DNA from 3 places in the Yersinia vastinensis genome. Region 2 is predicted to be linked to each of the others. Evidence: predicted binding sites of a transcription regulator. Region 2 holds the regulator's gene; each other region holds the start of a gene.

Region 1 (5,897 bases), 2.0 Mb from region 2:
ACGTTTCCTCTCCTATCATCAAACAGGGGCTAAGTGCCCCTGTTAACGTCCTTTCATCATCCTCACAGATAATTCCTAAATCTTTATTTTACAGTTTTATCCGAATCCCAGCGGGGACCGCACTGTTTAAGATGGTGTCATAGCCATAAGGCCAAATAAGGATGAATGATGATAAAAGCGGCCCTGTTTAAATCGACGCTGTTGAAACTGAGTGTCGTGAGACCGAGAAGAATCAAGCCCTTGCTATTGATAACTATATTAGCTTGGTTCCCTCTCATTCCAATGGCAAATGCCGAGAGTATTGAATTGCTACCCAGTGTGTCTTTGCAAATTGGCGAACAAGACCGCAGTGGTAATTATTGGGATGGTTATGATTGGCGCGACCGGCAGTGGTGGCACAACCATCAAGGCCGAGATTTAGGTGAACGAAACCGCCACGGCCATTACTGGGATGGTCACCGCTGGCAAAATAGAGGTTGGTGGAAAAAGAATTATTACTACCATGAAGGCCGCTACTGGAAATATGACAAGCACGCCAAAAAGCAACATCGCGGTCATGGAAAAGGGCATGGTCATCATCACGACTAAGTCACGTTTGTTGTCAGGCGGGAGTTTGCCCCACCCGCCTTATGGCATCATTGTCTGTCGTTGACTAAAGCAAACCCACAAGCAAGTATGCATTTAATCCAACCACGACCAGCACAATCAGTTTCCCCAAATTCTGAATCAATTTTGAGTTAACCATATCTCCCATCAATTCTTTATTGCCGGTGAAAACCAGCAGTGGCACCAATGCCAGTGCGATACCAAAACTGAGCAATACCTGACTCATAACCAGTATCCGGGTAGCATCTAACCCCGCTAAAATAACAATAAAAGAGGGCAGCATAGTCACCAGACGACGAACCCAAATGGGAATGTAAAACCGCACAAAGCCCTGCATAACCACTTGCCCAGCTAACGTCCCGACCACTGTTGATGAAAGCCCGGCGGCCACTAAACTTAAGCCAAAAATAGTGGCGGCAGCATTCCCCAGCAGTGGTTGCAATGTTAAATAGGCTTGTTCAATCTCGGCAATACTGCCGTAACCATTGAAATGAAAAGCTGCTGCGGCTGTTGCCATCATCGCCAGATTGACGAAACCGGCGATGGTCATCGCAATCGCGACATCCAATTTCGTCGACGCATAACGATCCGCTTTAGAGCTCTCCCCTGCCGTTTGCGTCAATGAAGAATGCAGATAGATAACGTGCGGCATAATGGTGGCACCCAATACCCCGGCGGCTAAAAACACCGCATCACGGTTAGGTAAATCTGGGACTAACATCCCTCGCCCTAGCGCTGCAATCTCAGGGCGCGAGAAAATAAGCTCAACAATGTAGGCGGCAGCAACAAACAGCAACAACCCACCGATGACCAGTTCGAGCGGTTTTTGCCCACGGTTTTGCAGCATGAGAATGAGGAATGTTGCGATGCCCGTCAGTACCGCCCCTTCCAAAAGAGTGACACCTAAGAGCAATTTAAAGCCGATCGCCGCACCGATAAACTCAGCCAAATCCGTTGCTATTGCGATTATCTCGGCTTGCACCCAGTACGCCCAAACTACGGGACGGGGGAAACGATCTCGAATGTGTTCAGCCAGATTTTTACCCGTTGCAATACCGAGTTTGGCAGAAAGTAATTGGATAAGCATGGCCATGATGTTGGCCCAAACAACTACCCATAAAAGGGTGTAGCCAAATGAAGCGCCCGCTTGAATATTGGTGGCAAAGTTACCGGGGTCAATATAACCAATGGCCGCGATAAAAGCAGGCCCCATCAGGGAGAGCTTAATCCTCCTTGATGTACGGCGGGATGTATCGACAGCACGGCTATTCAACATTCAGTATTACCCTTGGGGAATTTACGGCTACTCTCTGATCACCAATAATAGATAAATGATAATAATTATCAAGCGCATTTAGAACGACAAAACTTATCTCTCTGATAGCCAATACCGCATAATTTGCCGTGCAATAATCTTTTGCGCATTGTTTCTGAAAACCGTGCCAAATCTGACATCGCAGCTTCCAAGACTGGGAGCTACAATTATCCAAGCTCATGGATTAAAACTACCTCTTTAGCATATTATTAACATCCTATTTTTTGTGATCTACCCCACTAATTTGTTTGCATTTATGAAAGTGAATTTCTATATTTGCAGCCTACGTCTCGTTTTTAATGTAGCCGTTACATAAAATGTCCACGAAAATCTAGCCTGCCTCAAATTTGGAGCACATATGTCCCATATTCTGCAGTTTGCGTTGGCCTTGATCGTGGTGGCCATATTAGCTCTGGCTGCCTGTAAAGATCGCAAGAGCATCCGCATTCGGTTTGTTATTCAATTGCTGGTTATTGAAGTGTTATTGGCGTACTTCTTCCTCCATTCGGAAGCTGGATTAGGTTTTGTGAAAGGATTCGCCGGCTTATTCGACAAATTACTCGGATTCGCTGCTACCGGTACTGACTTTGTCTTTGGCAATATGGGGGATAAAGGTCTGGCGTTCTTCTTCCTGAGAGTGCTGTGCCCTATCGTCTTCATTTCTGCCTTAATCGGTATTTTGCAATACATCAAAGTACTGCCGATCGTTATCCGTATCATTGGTACTTTATTGTCCAAAATTAACGGCATGGGCAAACTGGAATCATTCAACGCAGTGAGTTCACTGATTCTGGGCCAGTCTGAAAACTTTATCGCTTATAAAGACATTTTGGGCAAAATGTCCGAAAAACGTATGTACACCATGGCAGCAACTGCAATGTCGACAGTTTCTATGTCGATTGTGGGGGCTTATATGTCAATGCTGGACGCGAAATTCGTGGTCGCGGCACTGGTGCTTAACATGTTCAGTACCTTTATCGTGTTGTCATTAATCAACCCGTATAAAGCTGAAGAAGAAGAAGAGTTACAACTCAGTAACTTGCATGAAGGCCAAAGCTTCTTTGAAATGCTGGGGGAATACATCCTGGCGGGTTTCAAAGTCGCCATTATTGTTGCTGCAATGCTGATTGGTTTTATCGCATTGATTGCTGCTGTAAATGCCTTGTTCAGCCTGCTGTTCGGTATTAGCTTCCAAGGAATCTTGGGTTATGTGTTCTTCCCGTTCGCATGGATTATGGGCGTTCCGGCGCATGAGGCCTTGCAAGTGGGTAGTATCATGGCGACCAAACTGGTTTCTAACGAATTTGTGGCAATGATGGACTTGCAGAAAGTCGCATCAGAACTGTCACCACGTAGTGTCGGTATTCTGTCCGTGTTCTTGGTTTCATTCGCGAACTTCTCTTCTATCGGTATCGTAGCCGGGGCGATTAAAGGTCTGAATGAGCATCAGGGGAATGTGGTTTCTCGTTTTGGTTTAAAACTGCTGTACGGCTCCACATTGGTGAGCGTATTGTCCGCCTCTATCGCGGGTCTGGTACTCTAATAAGTCGTATCAGAAAGCAGTGAATAAAAAGGCGCTACGGCGCCTTTTTTTACAGCTGCAATTCAAGACCAAACGATTCCCCAAAGTCATTGGCGTTGCAGCAAGGCAGCAAGCGAGCAAGTCCCGATGAGCTGACTCAAGTCAGTGATTCGGGCGCGTGAGCACAGCTAACACCGCTGCAGCGCCAAGACCAAACGATTCCCCAAAGTCATTGGCGTTGCAGCAAGGCAGCAAGCGAGCAAGTCCCGATGAGCTGACTCAAGTCAGTGATTCGGGCGCGTGAGCACAGCTAACACCGCTGCAGCGCCAAGACCAAACGATTCCCCAAAGTCATTGGCGTTGCAGCAAGGCAGCAAGCGAGCAAGTCCCGATGAGCTGACTCAAGTCAGTGATTCGGGCGCGTGAGCACAGCTAACACCGCTGCAGCGCCAAGACCAAACGATTCCCCAAAGTCATTGGCGTTGCAGCAAGGCAGCAAGCGAGCAAGTCCCGATGAGCTGACTCAAGTCAGTGATTCGGGCGCGTGAGCACAGCTAACACCGCTGCAGCGCCAAGACCAAACGATTCCCCAAAGTCATTGGCGTTGCAGCAAGCGAGCAAGTCCCGATGAGCTAACTCAAGTCAGTGATTCGGGCGCGTGAGCACAGCTAACACCGCTGCAGTGCCAAGGACGAAGGGGAATCACCAATCAATACCCTTCTGCGCCTTAACCCCACAATCAAAAGCATGCTTAACAGGCCGTAATTCGCTGACGGTATCTGCGAGGGCAATGAGATCGCGATGACATGCTCGCCCGGTGATGATGACGCTTTGATTCTTAGGTCGTTCTTTTAACGTGGTTATTATTTCGTCTAGTGCCAAGTAACCGTAAGTGATCATGTAAGTTAACTCATCTAGAATCACGAGATGGTATGACGGGTCGGATAACATTCGACGGCCTTGTTCCCATACCCTTTGTGCTGCGAGGGTATCTGCCACCTTGTCTTGTGTCTCCCAAGTAAAACCGGTTTTCATAATATGAAACTCAACCCCGTTGCGACTCAACAGATTATATTCACCACTTTCCCATGTGCCTTTAATAAACTGAACGACGCCAACTTGCTTATCATGACCAACAGCTCGTGCCGCCGTACCAAAAGCTGCTGTACTTTTTCCTTTACCATTACCGGTAAATACAATGATGATACCGCCCGTTTTAGTCGCTTCAGCAACACGCGTTTCAACCTGTTCCTTAATATGTTGCTGCCGCTGCTGATACCGTTCTTCGCTCATTGAGATACCCTCCGCGCAAAAGCTAGTGCTGACAACCTGCGCATACTTTCATCTGAATTAGGTCAAAGAATGAGTTACCTTTATCATCAAGCAAAATAAAGGCGGGGAAATTTTCGACTTCCATTTTCCATACTGCTTCCATGCCCAGTTCGGGAAACTCGATACATTCCAGGCTTTTGATATATTCCTGCGCCAAAATAGCCGCAGAACCACCAATGCTGCCTAAATAGAAGCCACCATGCTTTTGGCAGGCTTGCGTGACTTCATGGCTGCGATTACCTTTAGCCAACATCACTAAACTGCCACCATGGGATTGAAAAAGGTCGACATACAAATCCATTCGCCCTCCTGTTGTTGGCCCCATGGAACCTGAAATAAATTCGTCTGGCTTTTTAGCGGGCCCCGCATAATAGACAGGGTGATCTTTCATGTATTGCGGTAATTCCTCTCCTTGTTCCAGACGCTCTTTCAGTTTGGCATGGACAATATCTCGGGCCACAATTAATGAACCATTCAGCGAGACACGCGTAGAGACGGGATAGCCTGAAAGTTGTCGACGAATTTGATCCATCGGTTGGTTTAGATCGATATTCACCACCGTCCCTTCGTTACTTTCCCGTAAGTCTTCGGGGATATATTGCTCAGGATGCCGCTCTAACTTCTCAAGCCATATTCCCTCTTTGTTTATTTTGGCTTTAATGTTTCGATCAGATGAACATGAAATCGCCATACCTATCGGGCAGGAACCACCATGGCGTGGCAAACGAATAACGCGGACATCATGGGCAAAATACTTGCCACCAAATTGAGCACCCAGACCAAATGCCTGAGAAGCTTGAAGCAATTCTTGCTCAAGTTCGATATCACGAAAAGCTCGCCCGTATTCATTACCTTCCGTGGGCAAGTTGTCATAATATTTAGTTGAGGCTAATTTTGCCGTTTTCAAAGTTAATTCAGCAGAGGTACCGCCGACGACAAATGCTATATGATAAGGAGGGCATGCCGCCGTTCCTAACTCTCTCATTTTTTCAATTAAAAAAGCAGTCAGTTTTTTCGGCTCCAGCAATGCTTTAGTCTCTTGATACAGTGCTGCTTTATTTGCTGAACCGCCCCCTTTATTAACAAACAGGAAAGAATATTCCGCCCCGGTAGTCGAGAAAA
Region 2 (5,897 bases):
ATCGTGGTGCTGAAGGTGGTGCAAAATTTGATTTCGATACCGCCGGTGCTCTGTCCATGTCTTACATGTGGACTGATGAATATAAAGCACCGTGGTATCAGAATATGTACAACTTCCGTCAGGCCGACGGTAAAACCGGTGTGAGCTACCTGCATTCATTCGGTGCCAAATACGACTTTAAAAATAAGTTGGTATTGGAAGCTGCTTTCGGTCAAGCCAAAGACTATATGGATCAGTACTTTGCTAAGGCATCTTATGCCTTCCCGGTTGCGGGTAATGAGCTGCGTACTTCCTACCAGTTCTACGGTGCAAAAGACAAAGTTGACGGCGGTTTCAAAGATGTTAATGACGTTTATGATGGGCTGGCTTGGTTACAAGCACTGACATTGGGCTACACCACCGGCCCATTTGATTGGCGTTTAGAGGGGACTTGGGCCAAGGCTGATGGCAACCAAGGTTACTTCCTGCAACGTATGACTCCTGGTTACGCGACCTCAAATGGCCGCTTGGATGTTTGGTGGGATTCGCGCTCTGACTTCAACGCCAACGGCGAAAAAGCGTTGTTCGGTGGCGTGATGTATGACCTGAAAAACTGGAATATGGCTGGCTGGTCTGTCGGAACTTCCTATGCATATGGTTGGGATGCGAAACCAAGTACCAACCCAATTTATGACCAGAATGTACGTCTGAAAGAGTCTGCATGGAACTTTGACATTCTTTATACACTGCAAGAAGGCCGGGCGAAGGGCACCTTATTCAAACTGCATTACACCCTGTATGACAACCATACCAATATTCCAAGCTATGGCGGTGGTTTCGGCAATATATTCCAGGATGAAAAAGACGTTAAGTTCATTGTTATTGCACCATTTACTATTTTCTAATTTTTTGAGTGCCATCCCCGGCGATACTGCCGGGGATGTAAAAATCAATACGCAATAGCAATTGAAACTAACAATAATTCTGCCAGCAACAATACTTCAAGTCACAATGCTGGCAGTAATTATTAATTACGGATGAGGTTAGTGATGAACAAATTCAAATTAAATGCGTTAGCGGCAATGACCGCAACCTTTGGCTTGATGGGATACGCCAGCGCGAACACCATCAATCAACAGATTGTTGACCAGCTCAGTACCTTAAAAGTTAACTATAAAATAGTGGATAACCGCGCGGCTGAGAATGGTGTTGATTGTGCCAAGTTGGGCGCTGATTGGGCATCATGTAACAAAGTAATGATTACTCTGACCAACACCGGGGATGAGATCAAAGGTCAAGAATGGGCCATTTACTTCCACAGCATCCGTCAGATTCTGGCTGTAGATAACGACCAATTCAAGATTACTCATCTGACGGGTGATCTGCATAAAATTGAGCCAACCGCTAAATTTACCCGTTTCCCAGCTAACCAGTCAGTTGAAATCCCGATGATTGGTGAATATTGGCAGTTGTTTGCTACTGACTTTATGCCGCGCTGGTATGCGACTTCTGGCGATGCCAAACCAAAAGTACTGAAAAGTACCGATACTGAGGATATCAGCGAATATCTGACACAGTTTACTGGCGATCAGTGGAAGCGGACCAAAGACGATAATAATGTGTTGATGACGCCAGAGTCTCGTTTCACTAAAAATGAGGCGGTGAAAACATTAGCGGCAGCTGATCTGCGTGGGCAGATTATCCCAACGCCAATGCAAGTGACGGTTCATCAGCAAGATGCCGACCTGAGTAAAGGGGTTAAGCTGGATCTCAGCGTACTGTCAAAACCCGCCGCTCAAGTTGCCCAACAGCGTTTCGAGTTACTCGGTCTGACAGAGAACTCAACCGGCTTTCCAATTAAAACAGCGATCCAACCTACTCACTTTGCAGGTGATTTAGCGGTTTCCGGCGCTTACGAGCTGACGATCGGTGAGAAAGGCGCGCAAGTTATTGGCTTTGATCCCGCAGGCGTCTTCTATGGCTTGCAATCGATCCTTTCATTAGTCCCGACGGATGGCAGCAAGAAGATAGCGACTCTTGATGCGAAAGATGCACCGCGTTTTGAATATCGTGGTGTTTTCCTAGATGTTGGGCGTAATTTTAAAACCAAAGATGCGGTGCTGCGCCTGTTGGATCAGATGGCAGCTTACAAGTTAAACAAATTCCACTTCCACCTGAGTGATGATGAAGGTTGGCGTATTGAGATCCCCGGTCTGCCAGAACTGACGGATGTTGGGAGTAAACGTTGCCACGATTTAACTGAGAACACCTGCTTACTGCCGCAATTAGGTTCAGGCCCGGAGAGCAATAATCTGGGTTCTGGTCACTTTACCCGTGACGATTACATCGAAATTCTGAAATACGCGAAAGCTCGTCAAATTGATGTTATTCCTGAAATTGACATGCCAGCACATGCTCGAGCTGCGGTGGTGTCGATGGAAGCGCGTTACAACAATCTGATGAAGCAGGGCAAAGAGAAAGAGGCCAACGAATTCCGTTTGGTTGACCCGACAGATGACTCTAACACGACTTCAGTGCAGTTCTATGATCGCAAAAGCTATCTGAACCCATGTCTGGATTCATCGAAGCGTTTCGTTGATAAAGTGATTGGCGAAATGGCCCAGATGCACAAAGAAGCTGGCATGGCGCTGACCACTTGGCATTTTGGTGGTGATGAGGCGAAAAATATTCGTCTGGGGGCCGGTTTCCAAGATAAAAATGGCACCATTGAGCCGGGCAAAGGCATTATTGATAAGAGCGTTGAAGATAAACCTTGGGCCAAGTCACAAGTTTGTCAGGATATGGTTAAGCAAGGCAAAGTTCAGGATGTTGAACATCTTTCCAGCCACTTTGCCATTGAAGTCAGTGAATTAGTGAAGGCTCACGGCATCGAAAAAATGCAGGCTTGGCAAGATGGATTGAAAGACGCGAAAGATTCGAAAGCCTTCGCCACTCAACGTGTTGGCGTTAACTTCTGGGATACTCTCTTCTGGGGCGGTGCTGACTCAATCAATGACTGGGCCAATAAAGGCTACGAAGTGGTTGCTTCTAATCCCGATTATGTCTACTTCGACATGCCCTATGAAGTTAACCCCAATGAACGCGGTTACTACTGGGCAACTCGCTTTACCGACGAAGCCAAAGTCTTTAGCTTTGCACCAAATAACATGCCGCAAAATGCTGAAACGTCTGTGGACCGCGATGGTAATTACTTCAGTGCGAAAAGTGATAAACCTTGGCCGGGTGTACACGGAATTTCCGGTCAATCGTGGAATGAAACCGTGCGTACTGATGAACAGATGGAGTACATGATTTTTCCTCGCGTATTACCGTTGGCGGAGCGCGCTTGGCACCGTGCATCTTGGGAACAAGATTATAAAGCAGGCCGCGAGTACAAAGGTGGTGAGACGCAACAGGTGGATACCCAAGCGTTACACACTGATTGGCAACGTTTTGCCAATATTATGGGCCAGCGTGAGTTGGCAAAACTGGATAAAGCCGGTATTGCCTACCGCTTGCCAGTACCCGGCGCACGAGTTGTCTCTGGTGTATTGGAAGCAAATATTTCCTTACCGGGCTTGATTATTGAGTATTCCACCGATGGTGGTCAGCAATGGCAGAAGTATGATGCCAAAGCACAACCTACAGTCAGTGGTGATGTATTTATCCGCTCGACCAGCCCGGATGGTAAACGCAGTAGTCGTGCGGAACCGGTTAAAATCTGATGGTTTTTTCAAAGTGCTGTGTCTGATGTTATTCCTGTTTGCTTGGTTTTTGAGGTAAACAATATTAAGTGAAGTTGAGTTGATGGTTTTCCCCCGGCATGTCCGGGGCTTTTTTTGCCAGAAATATCGTGATGGGCAGTCGGTTTGGGCGGTGGTAAGGGCGGTTTGATTGTTTGAGGTAGACAGAAATGTTCAAAATTAGATAGGGAAGGAGGGCGAGGTCTCAATAAGAAAGACCACCTGAGTCCCGGCCGAGCTGAACTCGGATGATTGAACGGGAAAGGTGGCCATCTTGCTGATGGGTTTATGTTCACCAGATAATCTCTGGATAAAAATAAACCCTAACATTATTCGGTACTTAAAATTTCAACGCTTAAAGTCTTTATAAAATCAATGCGATAACATAATGCCCAATAGATTTCAAATTGCAGGACGGCGGCAATCAATGGAATCCCGATGAGCTTACATCAGTAAGTGATTCGGGTGAGTGAGAGCAGCCAACACACCTGCAGTGTGAAAGATGATGGACATACTTTATCTTTTATCGTGCGCAGACTCATTTTCGCGGCAATCGCCGGTCTCACAGTGGCCGTACAAATACAGACTGTGATTGGTCAGTTTGATACCATGCTGTTTAGCAATTTCACGTTGAAGCGATTCAATGGATTCATTACTAAACTCGATCACTTTGCCGCAATCAAGGCAAATTAGGTGATCATGATGGTGCTGCTGCGTCAGCTCAAAGACTGATTTACCGCCTTCGAAATTGTGGCGGGTCACAATACCGGCATCGTCAAACTGGTTGAGTACACGGTAAACCGTGGCTAAACCAATTTCTTCACCGATATCGATCAGCTTTTTATAAAGATCTTCCGCGCTGACGTGATGGCACGCCGGATCCTGCAACACTTCCAGAATCTTAAGCCGGGGCAGTGTTACTTTAAGTCCAGCGTTTTTTAAGGCTTTATTGTTGTCAGTCATGCGGATTCAGTCCTGTTACTATCGATTCAAATTAAGGCTGTTCAGCCTATGACATCCGTGGCGCAATAATTACAATTGCGTCTCATTATAGAACTGCTAGCCCCAAATGAAAACCGTGGTTGTTAACAAAGATATAATTGCACACTTTGTCAGATTAATCATGCAATGTATTGATGAATGGGATTGTTGCATGCTTCAAGTATAAAGCGGCTACGCCGAACGTTACACATTTGTAGCGGTTTATTTTCATTTTGCACAGATGATAATGCTGATCTGTGGGCTGCTTAACAAAGCGCATTCTGACCACAAATAAAACCATGTGAAATTTGTGACTATAAGCCGAGCTTAATGAGATTAAGAGTCTGTGAGGGGCAAAAAAAAGAGCGCCAAAAGGGATTGAAATTTATGGAAACGCTTAGCGGAGTACATCATCCACCAAGCGTTTCCTATCTGACAAATTTAGCCAGTGATCTCGGCCAGATTCAGCTCTTCACTGATCTGTTTAACCCAAGCTTCAACACGTTCATTGGTCAATTCTGGCTGGCGGTCTTCATCGATAGCTAATCCAATGAAATGATCATCATCAGCCAGACCTTTAGATGCTTCGAAGTGGTAACCCGCAGTCGGCCAGTGACCGACGATTGCGGCACCGCGTGGTTCGATGATGTCGCGCACGGTCCCCATCGCATCACAGAAATATTCTGCGTAGTCTTCCTGATCACCACAACCGAACAAAGCAACCAATTTGCCATTGAAATCGATCTCTTCCAGTGTTGGGAAAAAATCATCCCAGTCACACTGTGCTTCGCCGTAGTACCAGGTAGGGATACCAAGCAGCAGGATATCGAAACCTTCTAAATCTTCTTTACTACTTTTGGCAATGTCGTGAACCTCAGCAACCTCTTTGCCCAGTTGCTTTTGGATCATCTTGGCAATGTTTTCGGTATTGCCAGTATCGCTGCCAAAGAAAATGCCTACAGTTGCCATATAACTTAATACCTTTTAAATTCAAATAGTTATGCCAATTACTGAGCACGCTGCCCAACAATATAACACATTTCATAGGGCGACATCATGCCAGAAAACGCCGTCAGGCTCATATCAAGTTCATGCGATATTAAATTTTTGTGAGCCGCTCAATCTTATAACGCTATTGCCGATAACCTTTGTGTAACTGAATGGTTGCAATTTGCGGTGCCAGGGGGAAAACCG
Region 3 (5,897 bases), 520 kb from region 2:
TCTGCGCATTACCCGCACGGAACTGGCGCTTATCAAACAAGTTTTCGATACCCGTGGTGACACTGACATTTTTTGTCACGGTATAGCTGGTGCTCAGACCAAAAATGGCATACGGGCTGACTTCATTGAGCGCCGTACCTGTCACAGGCAAACCTTGATAGTCATATTTCTTCGGTTTCTGACGCCCATACCATGTCACAGTCGACAGGAAGGACAGATCATCCGTTGCTTGCCAGCTCAATGAGCTATTCAGTGTAAACTCTGGGGTGATCGATAGATAATCCCCGGTCGTTTTGTTCTTCGATTCCAACATGTAGGTCAGGTTGCTACTCCATTGCACCGTATCAGTGAATGGAACGGTCAGGTTACCTTCCAAACCTTCAACCAATGCTTTCGGCACATTCTCCCACTGGAAAATATCGGAGTTAGCATAAGCGCCAGTTCCGCCACTGGCGTTGCCCAGTGAGACCAAGCCCGGCTCAATCTTATTGCGATAATCATTACGGAAGTAAGTAATACCGGCAATAATGCCATCGTTATTATGGAACTCGAACCCAATCTCTTTGTTCACACTCGTTTCGGCTGATAGAGAATCATTCCCCATCAAGTAGCAACTGCCGCCACCACCATAGCAGCCCTGACCACGGCTATATAACAGATAGTTAGGGTTGGTTTGATAGAGATTCGGCGCTTTATATGAACGCGCGATACCCATTTTCATGGTGAAGTAATCGCCCAGTTCTTGTGACAGGTTTAGGCCCGGACTCCAGTTACTGCCCGCGGTGCTGTGATGATCAAAACGCAGCGCAGGGGTGAGCATCGTGGTGTCTGTCAATTCAATATTGTCTTCAACAAAGACCGACGCTATCTGTGCTGACGAGCGAGTATCGCGCCCGGTGCCAGTTAAGCCACTGACACTGCCCCCTTCGCTCGTTGTTTGGGTATTAGAGGTTGGGTCATTCATTTTCTGGTCATTCCATTCGGCACCCACAGTCAGTACCTGATTAACGCCCCAATCAAAGGGCAAGTTAATTTCGGAATGGGCCAAATAGTTATCCAGCTTGATAGTGCTGAAATGGTTATTAGAGAAAATACCTTCTGTACCGCCCGCCAGTCCCTCATTAATACGTGAGTTGCGTGTATCTTCATACTGAACATAAGAGGTCGTGCTGACACCGTTATCCCAGAAACCACGATGTGTGAGTGAGAAGTTATCGCGATACATCACGTTAGTTTCTGCGCCGTATAAACTACGAACAATGGCATTGCTGTTGGTGTTTTGGGTATCACCAGCGTAAATATTCCCCTGACGGCTATAACCCACCTCAAACTCCAGAGATTGGCCGACCGCGAAGTCCCAACGCAGTAACCCATTGATATCTTTATTGCGCACCCCTTCACGCCCGGCCGGCAACGTCCCAGCCTGATTACCTGTTCGGGCTGACTCATGACCGGCGTTAATATCCCAATCATCAGCATCAGTTTTATTGTATCCACCGTATAAACGGAAGCTGAGGGTGTCACTTAATGGCCCCATCAGACTAAAATCAGTGCGCCGCGTTGCCCCTTCTTCACTGTGCTGTGGCAGGTTCATATAAGCATTCCAGCTACCGTGCAGCTCTTTGTCTGGTTGTTTGGTGATGATATTCACCACACCACCTGCGGCACCATTACCATAGCGTGCCGCTGCCGGGCCGCGTAACACTTCGATTTTTTCAACCATATTAGCGGGAACCCAGTTGGTATCACCACGGGTATCACGCTCGCCACGCCAACCATAACGCACCGCATTGCGGCTCGAAACCGGAATGCCATCAATCATAATCAGGGTATTTTCTGGCCCCATGCCACGAATATCAATCTGGCGGTTATTACCGCGCTGACCACTGGCTGAGTTGCCGGAAAGATTCACACCCGGCATAGTACGGATAATTTCGGATAGGTCATTTGCCGGTGGGCGTTTGCGGATATCTTCCGCAGTAATAGTGGATGCCCCTAATGCTTGACGCACTTGCTGTTGAGCCGTCACCACTAGAGTATCGCCAGACGCCGCTTTGCCTCCGGCTTCAGAGGGTTCTTGCTGTTGAGTCGCGGTGACAGTTTGTGTTTTTTCTATCGCGGCTGTATCAGAGCCGGTTTGAGTGCTATCTTGTGTCTGCGCCCAAAGCGGAGTTGAAATACACAGGCCAATCAAGCTCGCCAAGGTCGTCAGAGAGCGCCGCTGCCATTTTACTTTCATTACACTTTCCCCGATGCAAAAGCCCACAGCAAATGTCAGCAGAGGAAAATCTCTACCGATCTATTCATAGGGCAACAAAAACGAACAAGATTGATAATTATTTTCATTATCAATTCATCTTGCTAATTGTTACATTTGCTATCAGAAAAAAGGTTTGTGTAAACAGCAAAGCTCTTTGTCAGAACGTCAATGTCAGTGGAGAATTTGTCATGCCCGCGGTGAAAAGAAATAATTTACGCAATGTTTCCCCCTCATCCAAACCGATTTACCGCGACCAGATTGTGCAGCAATCGAATCTGGTTGCCAGCGATTATCAGTTGAGCGGGGCTAAATCTTTGTCTACTGACCCGGTATTATATGGTGATTTTCAGGTGTTACGCCTAAATCCACACCTGATTTTGCATACCGCAAACGTCACTAATCTCTACGATATTAAAACGCAGAGTCAGCTCAATCCTGCGCTGAAACTGGCGATTGTGGTTAGCGGTAGCGCACATGTTTCATTTGGTGGTAAACAACTGCATTTGCAGGAAAAAGGCGATGCCTCCCTAGTTTCGCTGACGGAAAGCACTCTATTTACTCGCCATGGCAAAAACAACAGTCACGAACGCACGCTGACTCTCACCTTTGACCGTGAATGGTTGTACGGTGATTTATTGCCGCACTCTGGCTCCTGGGATGCGCTGTACAACTTTACTCAGCAACACTTGGCGATTCATTTATGGCGTCCATCCATCCACGCTCAAGCCATCGCCCAGAAAATAGCAAGTGCTCCGCCCTTTTCAACACCACTCGAGCGGCTACAGTGGGAAACTCAATGTATTGGGTTGATTATTGAAGCGTTCAGCTCACTGGAGAAGCAGGCCCAACAACAAAATAAAATGTCATTACGTGGGTTGAATCGTATTCAGCAGGTACGCGATTGGCTGGAAAGTGGCGAGGCTGACCACCTATCAATGAGTGAGTTAGCGCATTTAGTGAATATGAGCCAAAGTACGTTACAGCGGCGTTTTCGTGAAAGTTACAACATTACGGTGTTTGAATACCTGCGCCATTGCCGTTTAAAACGCGCCATGCTGGCACTCCAGAAAGAAGGTATCAGTATTGATCAAGCGGCCACCCTTGCCGGATATACCAGTTCAGCTAATTTCACGACAGCCCTACGCCGCACATTTAATATTACAGCAAGTCAATTACGCAATGGATTCCACCCCTGAAATAAATAAAATAATTTCACAGTCTATTATTTTATTTATTTCATATTAGCGTAATCACGGTTATTAATTCGCAGACACACATCCTCCTTAAAAAATAAAATTCCCTCCATTCATCAAAAACAATATTTTAATGCCAATGCATCGCCATGCTATTTAAATCTCAATAAAGCTTACATGTAAAAGGAGGTGATATGAATAAAATTGGAGTCGCATTTTTTTCTCTAACGGTCTTTGTTATGAATGATATTCATGCTCGACCCATGGAGCCTAAACGTAGAATTGGTCAGAACTGGACTGAGTTTCAGCACCAACATTGCCAATGGCGTACCGGGTATGCATGTAAAACAGTCCCTGAAGATGAGGGAAAATTACCCCCCAAGACCGGTGAAGAGATCGCTGTAGAGGTGAGTTTGGGGATATTATCTGGTGGGCCGACACCTCAACCCAAGGGGTTCAAAGTCGGTATCGGTGCGAAACCCGGCACGAGTGGAAGTCCCCGGCCCGGCCCAACCAGGATAACTAACCCCAGAATGACTGCACCAAAACCTCGACCTCGTACCAGCACAGAACGAACCCCCTTATTACCGACCACCAGCCCCAAACCTAATCCCAAGACTTCTGGCAGATTACAACGAGTGAATGGCAAAATAGGTTTCCTATTAGGGGATACGAAGCCCCCTACTATCAACGAGGGAGCAAGCACAAGCAGAGTTAAAGTAGAGTTATCGGATAATAGCAGTAACTCCTCTTTGGACATGTATGACGTAAAAGGGCATGACCCAATAGAAAAAAATAAAATTGACCGTATCAAATTAATTAAACCTCGTGATTTCGCCAAAATAAAAGAAGAAATGGAGAATATCTATGGTAAAGAAAGATTAGATGAAGGTGAGTTAGATATTGAAAAAGAGATCGAGCTTTATAATACATCTTACGCACATGAGAATATAAGTTTCAGAGAATATTTTGCTATTAGAAACTTCCAAGAAGAAGGATTTGTCGCTATAAATCATGCCCTACGAACAGGAGAGGCCGGCGACGAGTTAGACGTTGAAATAGCAGAAACCTACACCGCGCTCGATAATAATTCAGATATTAACATTTCACTGCGTGAAGATGGATATATCCCCTCTGAAGATGAGAGCGTCGTCGATGAAGTATATCGTGGGGAAGTCAGAGATCGTGCTGAATTTCTGGCCCAAGTAATACCAGAAGAAATCATTGAAATAGACTCATTCTTAAGCACTACGGCTGATGAGGACAGTATTGCTCACTTCAATAGCAGCGACCTGAATGATGGGCAAGTCAACGTAAGATATACCATAAGATTTTTCCTTGGCCGTACTAATAGCACTGAGATCGGGGATTTACTTGATGAACCGGGGGAAGAACGTATTTTTTTACCTAAAAGCCGTTTCTTGATTACAGAGTTAGAAGAGTCCGCAGATAGCTCAACTTTCAGGGTCAGCATGCTTGCCATTACCGATGAGCCTATGCCCCCACCCATTCAAATCAACTAAGCCAGTTCACCTTACTTTTATCCCAATAAAAAACGGCCCCTGTTCAGGAGCCGTCTTAACTAACTCATTAGCAATAAGAAATTATTTCTTTTTCGCTTTTGGGTTAGGCAAATCAGTAATGCTACCTTCGTAGATCTCTGCTGCCAGACCCACAGATTCATGCAACGTTGGGTGAGCATGGATAGTCAATGCGATATCTTCCGCATCACAACCCATCTCGATTGCCAGACCGATTTCACCTAACAGTTCACCACCATTAGTACCGACAATAGCACCACCAATGATACGGTGAGTTTCTTTGTCAAAAATCAGTTTAGTCATACCATCGGCGCAATCAGAAGCGATAGCACGGCCCGATGCCGCCCACGGGAAGGTGGAGGTTTCGTAGCTGATGCCTTTTTCTTTTGCTTCTTTCTCAGTCAGACCAACCCATGCGACTTCTGGCTCAGTGTACGCAATGGATGGAATAACTTTCGGATCGAAGTAATGCTTCATGCCAGAGATAACTTCAGCGGCAACATGGCCTTCGTGAACACCTTTGTGTGCCAGCATTGGCTGACCGACGATATCGCCGATTGCAAAGATGTGCGGCACGTTGGTGCGCAGTTGTTTATCAACGTGGATAAAGCCACGCTCATCAACTTCAACGCCAGCCTGACCAGCATCCAACAATTTACCATTAGGTACACGGCCGATAGCGACCAGAACGGCATCATAACGCTGTGGTTCAGCTGGGGCTTTTTTGCCTTCCATCGTGACATAGATGCCGTCTTCTTTGGCTTCTACCGCGGTCACTTTGGTTTCCAGCATCAAGTTAAATTGCTTGCTGATACGTTTGGTAAAGACTTTTACTACGTCTTTGTCAGCAGCCGGGATGACTTGATCCGCCATTTCAACGACATCAATTTTCGAACCCAGAGC

The links. Region 2 encodes Fur, which represses iron uptake genes when iron is present. Its sites were predicted from a motif close to ATAATAATGAGAACNACTATCAA; they were not measured.
Positions count from the first base shown of each region.
Region 1: ACIOG0_RS06245 (Nramp family divalent metal transporter) is a predicted target of Fur. The motif match lies at 1,932-1,954, and genes of this name have one in related genera.
Region 3: ACIOG0_RS17945 (TonB-dependent siderophore receptor) is a predicted target of Fur. The motif match lies at 2,330-2,352, and genes of this name have one in related genera.

Region 1 is NZ_CP173260.1:1,361,710-1,367,606, reverse strand. It holds gene ACIOG0_RS06250 (DUF2502 domain-containing protein) at 169-588, shown strand; gene ACIOG0_RS06245 (Nramp family divalent metal transporter) at 653-1,882, opposite strand; gene ACIOG0_RS06240 (NupC/NupG family nucleoside CNT transporter) at 2,280-3,464, shown strand; gene cobO (cob(I)yrinic acid a,c-diamide adenosyltransferase) at 4,146-4,736, opposite strand; gene ACIOG0_RS06230 (fumarate hydratase) at 4,759-5,897, opposite strand, start outside.
Region 2 is NZ_CP173260.1:3,342,721-3,348,617, reverse strand. It holds gene ACIOG0_RS15585 (chitoporin ChiP) at 1-884, shown strand, start outside; gene ACIOG0_RS15580 (beta-N-acetylhexosaminidase) at 1,029-3,704, shown strand; gene fur (ferric iron uptake transcriptional regulator) at 4,239-4,685, opposite strand; gene fldA (flavodoxin FldA) at 5,145-5,672, opposite strand.
Region 3 is NZ_CP173260.1:3,860,003-3,865,899, forward strand. It holds gene ACIOG0_RS17945 (TonB-dependent siderophore receptor) at 1-2,239, opposite strand, end outside; gene ACIOG0_RS17950 (AraC family transcriptional regulator) at 2,449-3,456, shown strand; gene ACIOG0_RS17955 (hypothetical protein) at 3,648-4,976, shown strand; gene lpdA (dihydrolipoyl dehydrogenase) at 5,058-5,897, opposite strand, start outside.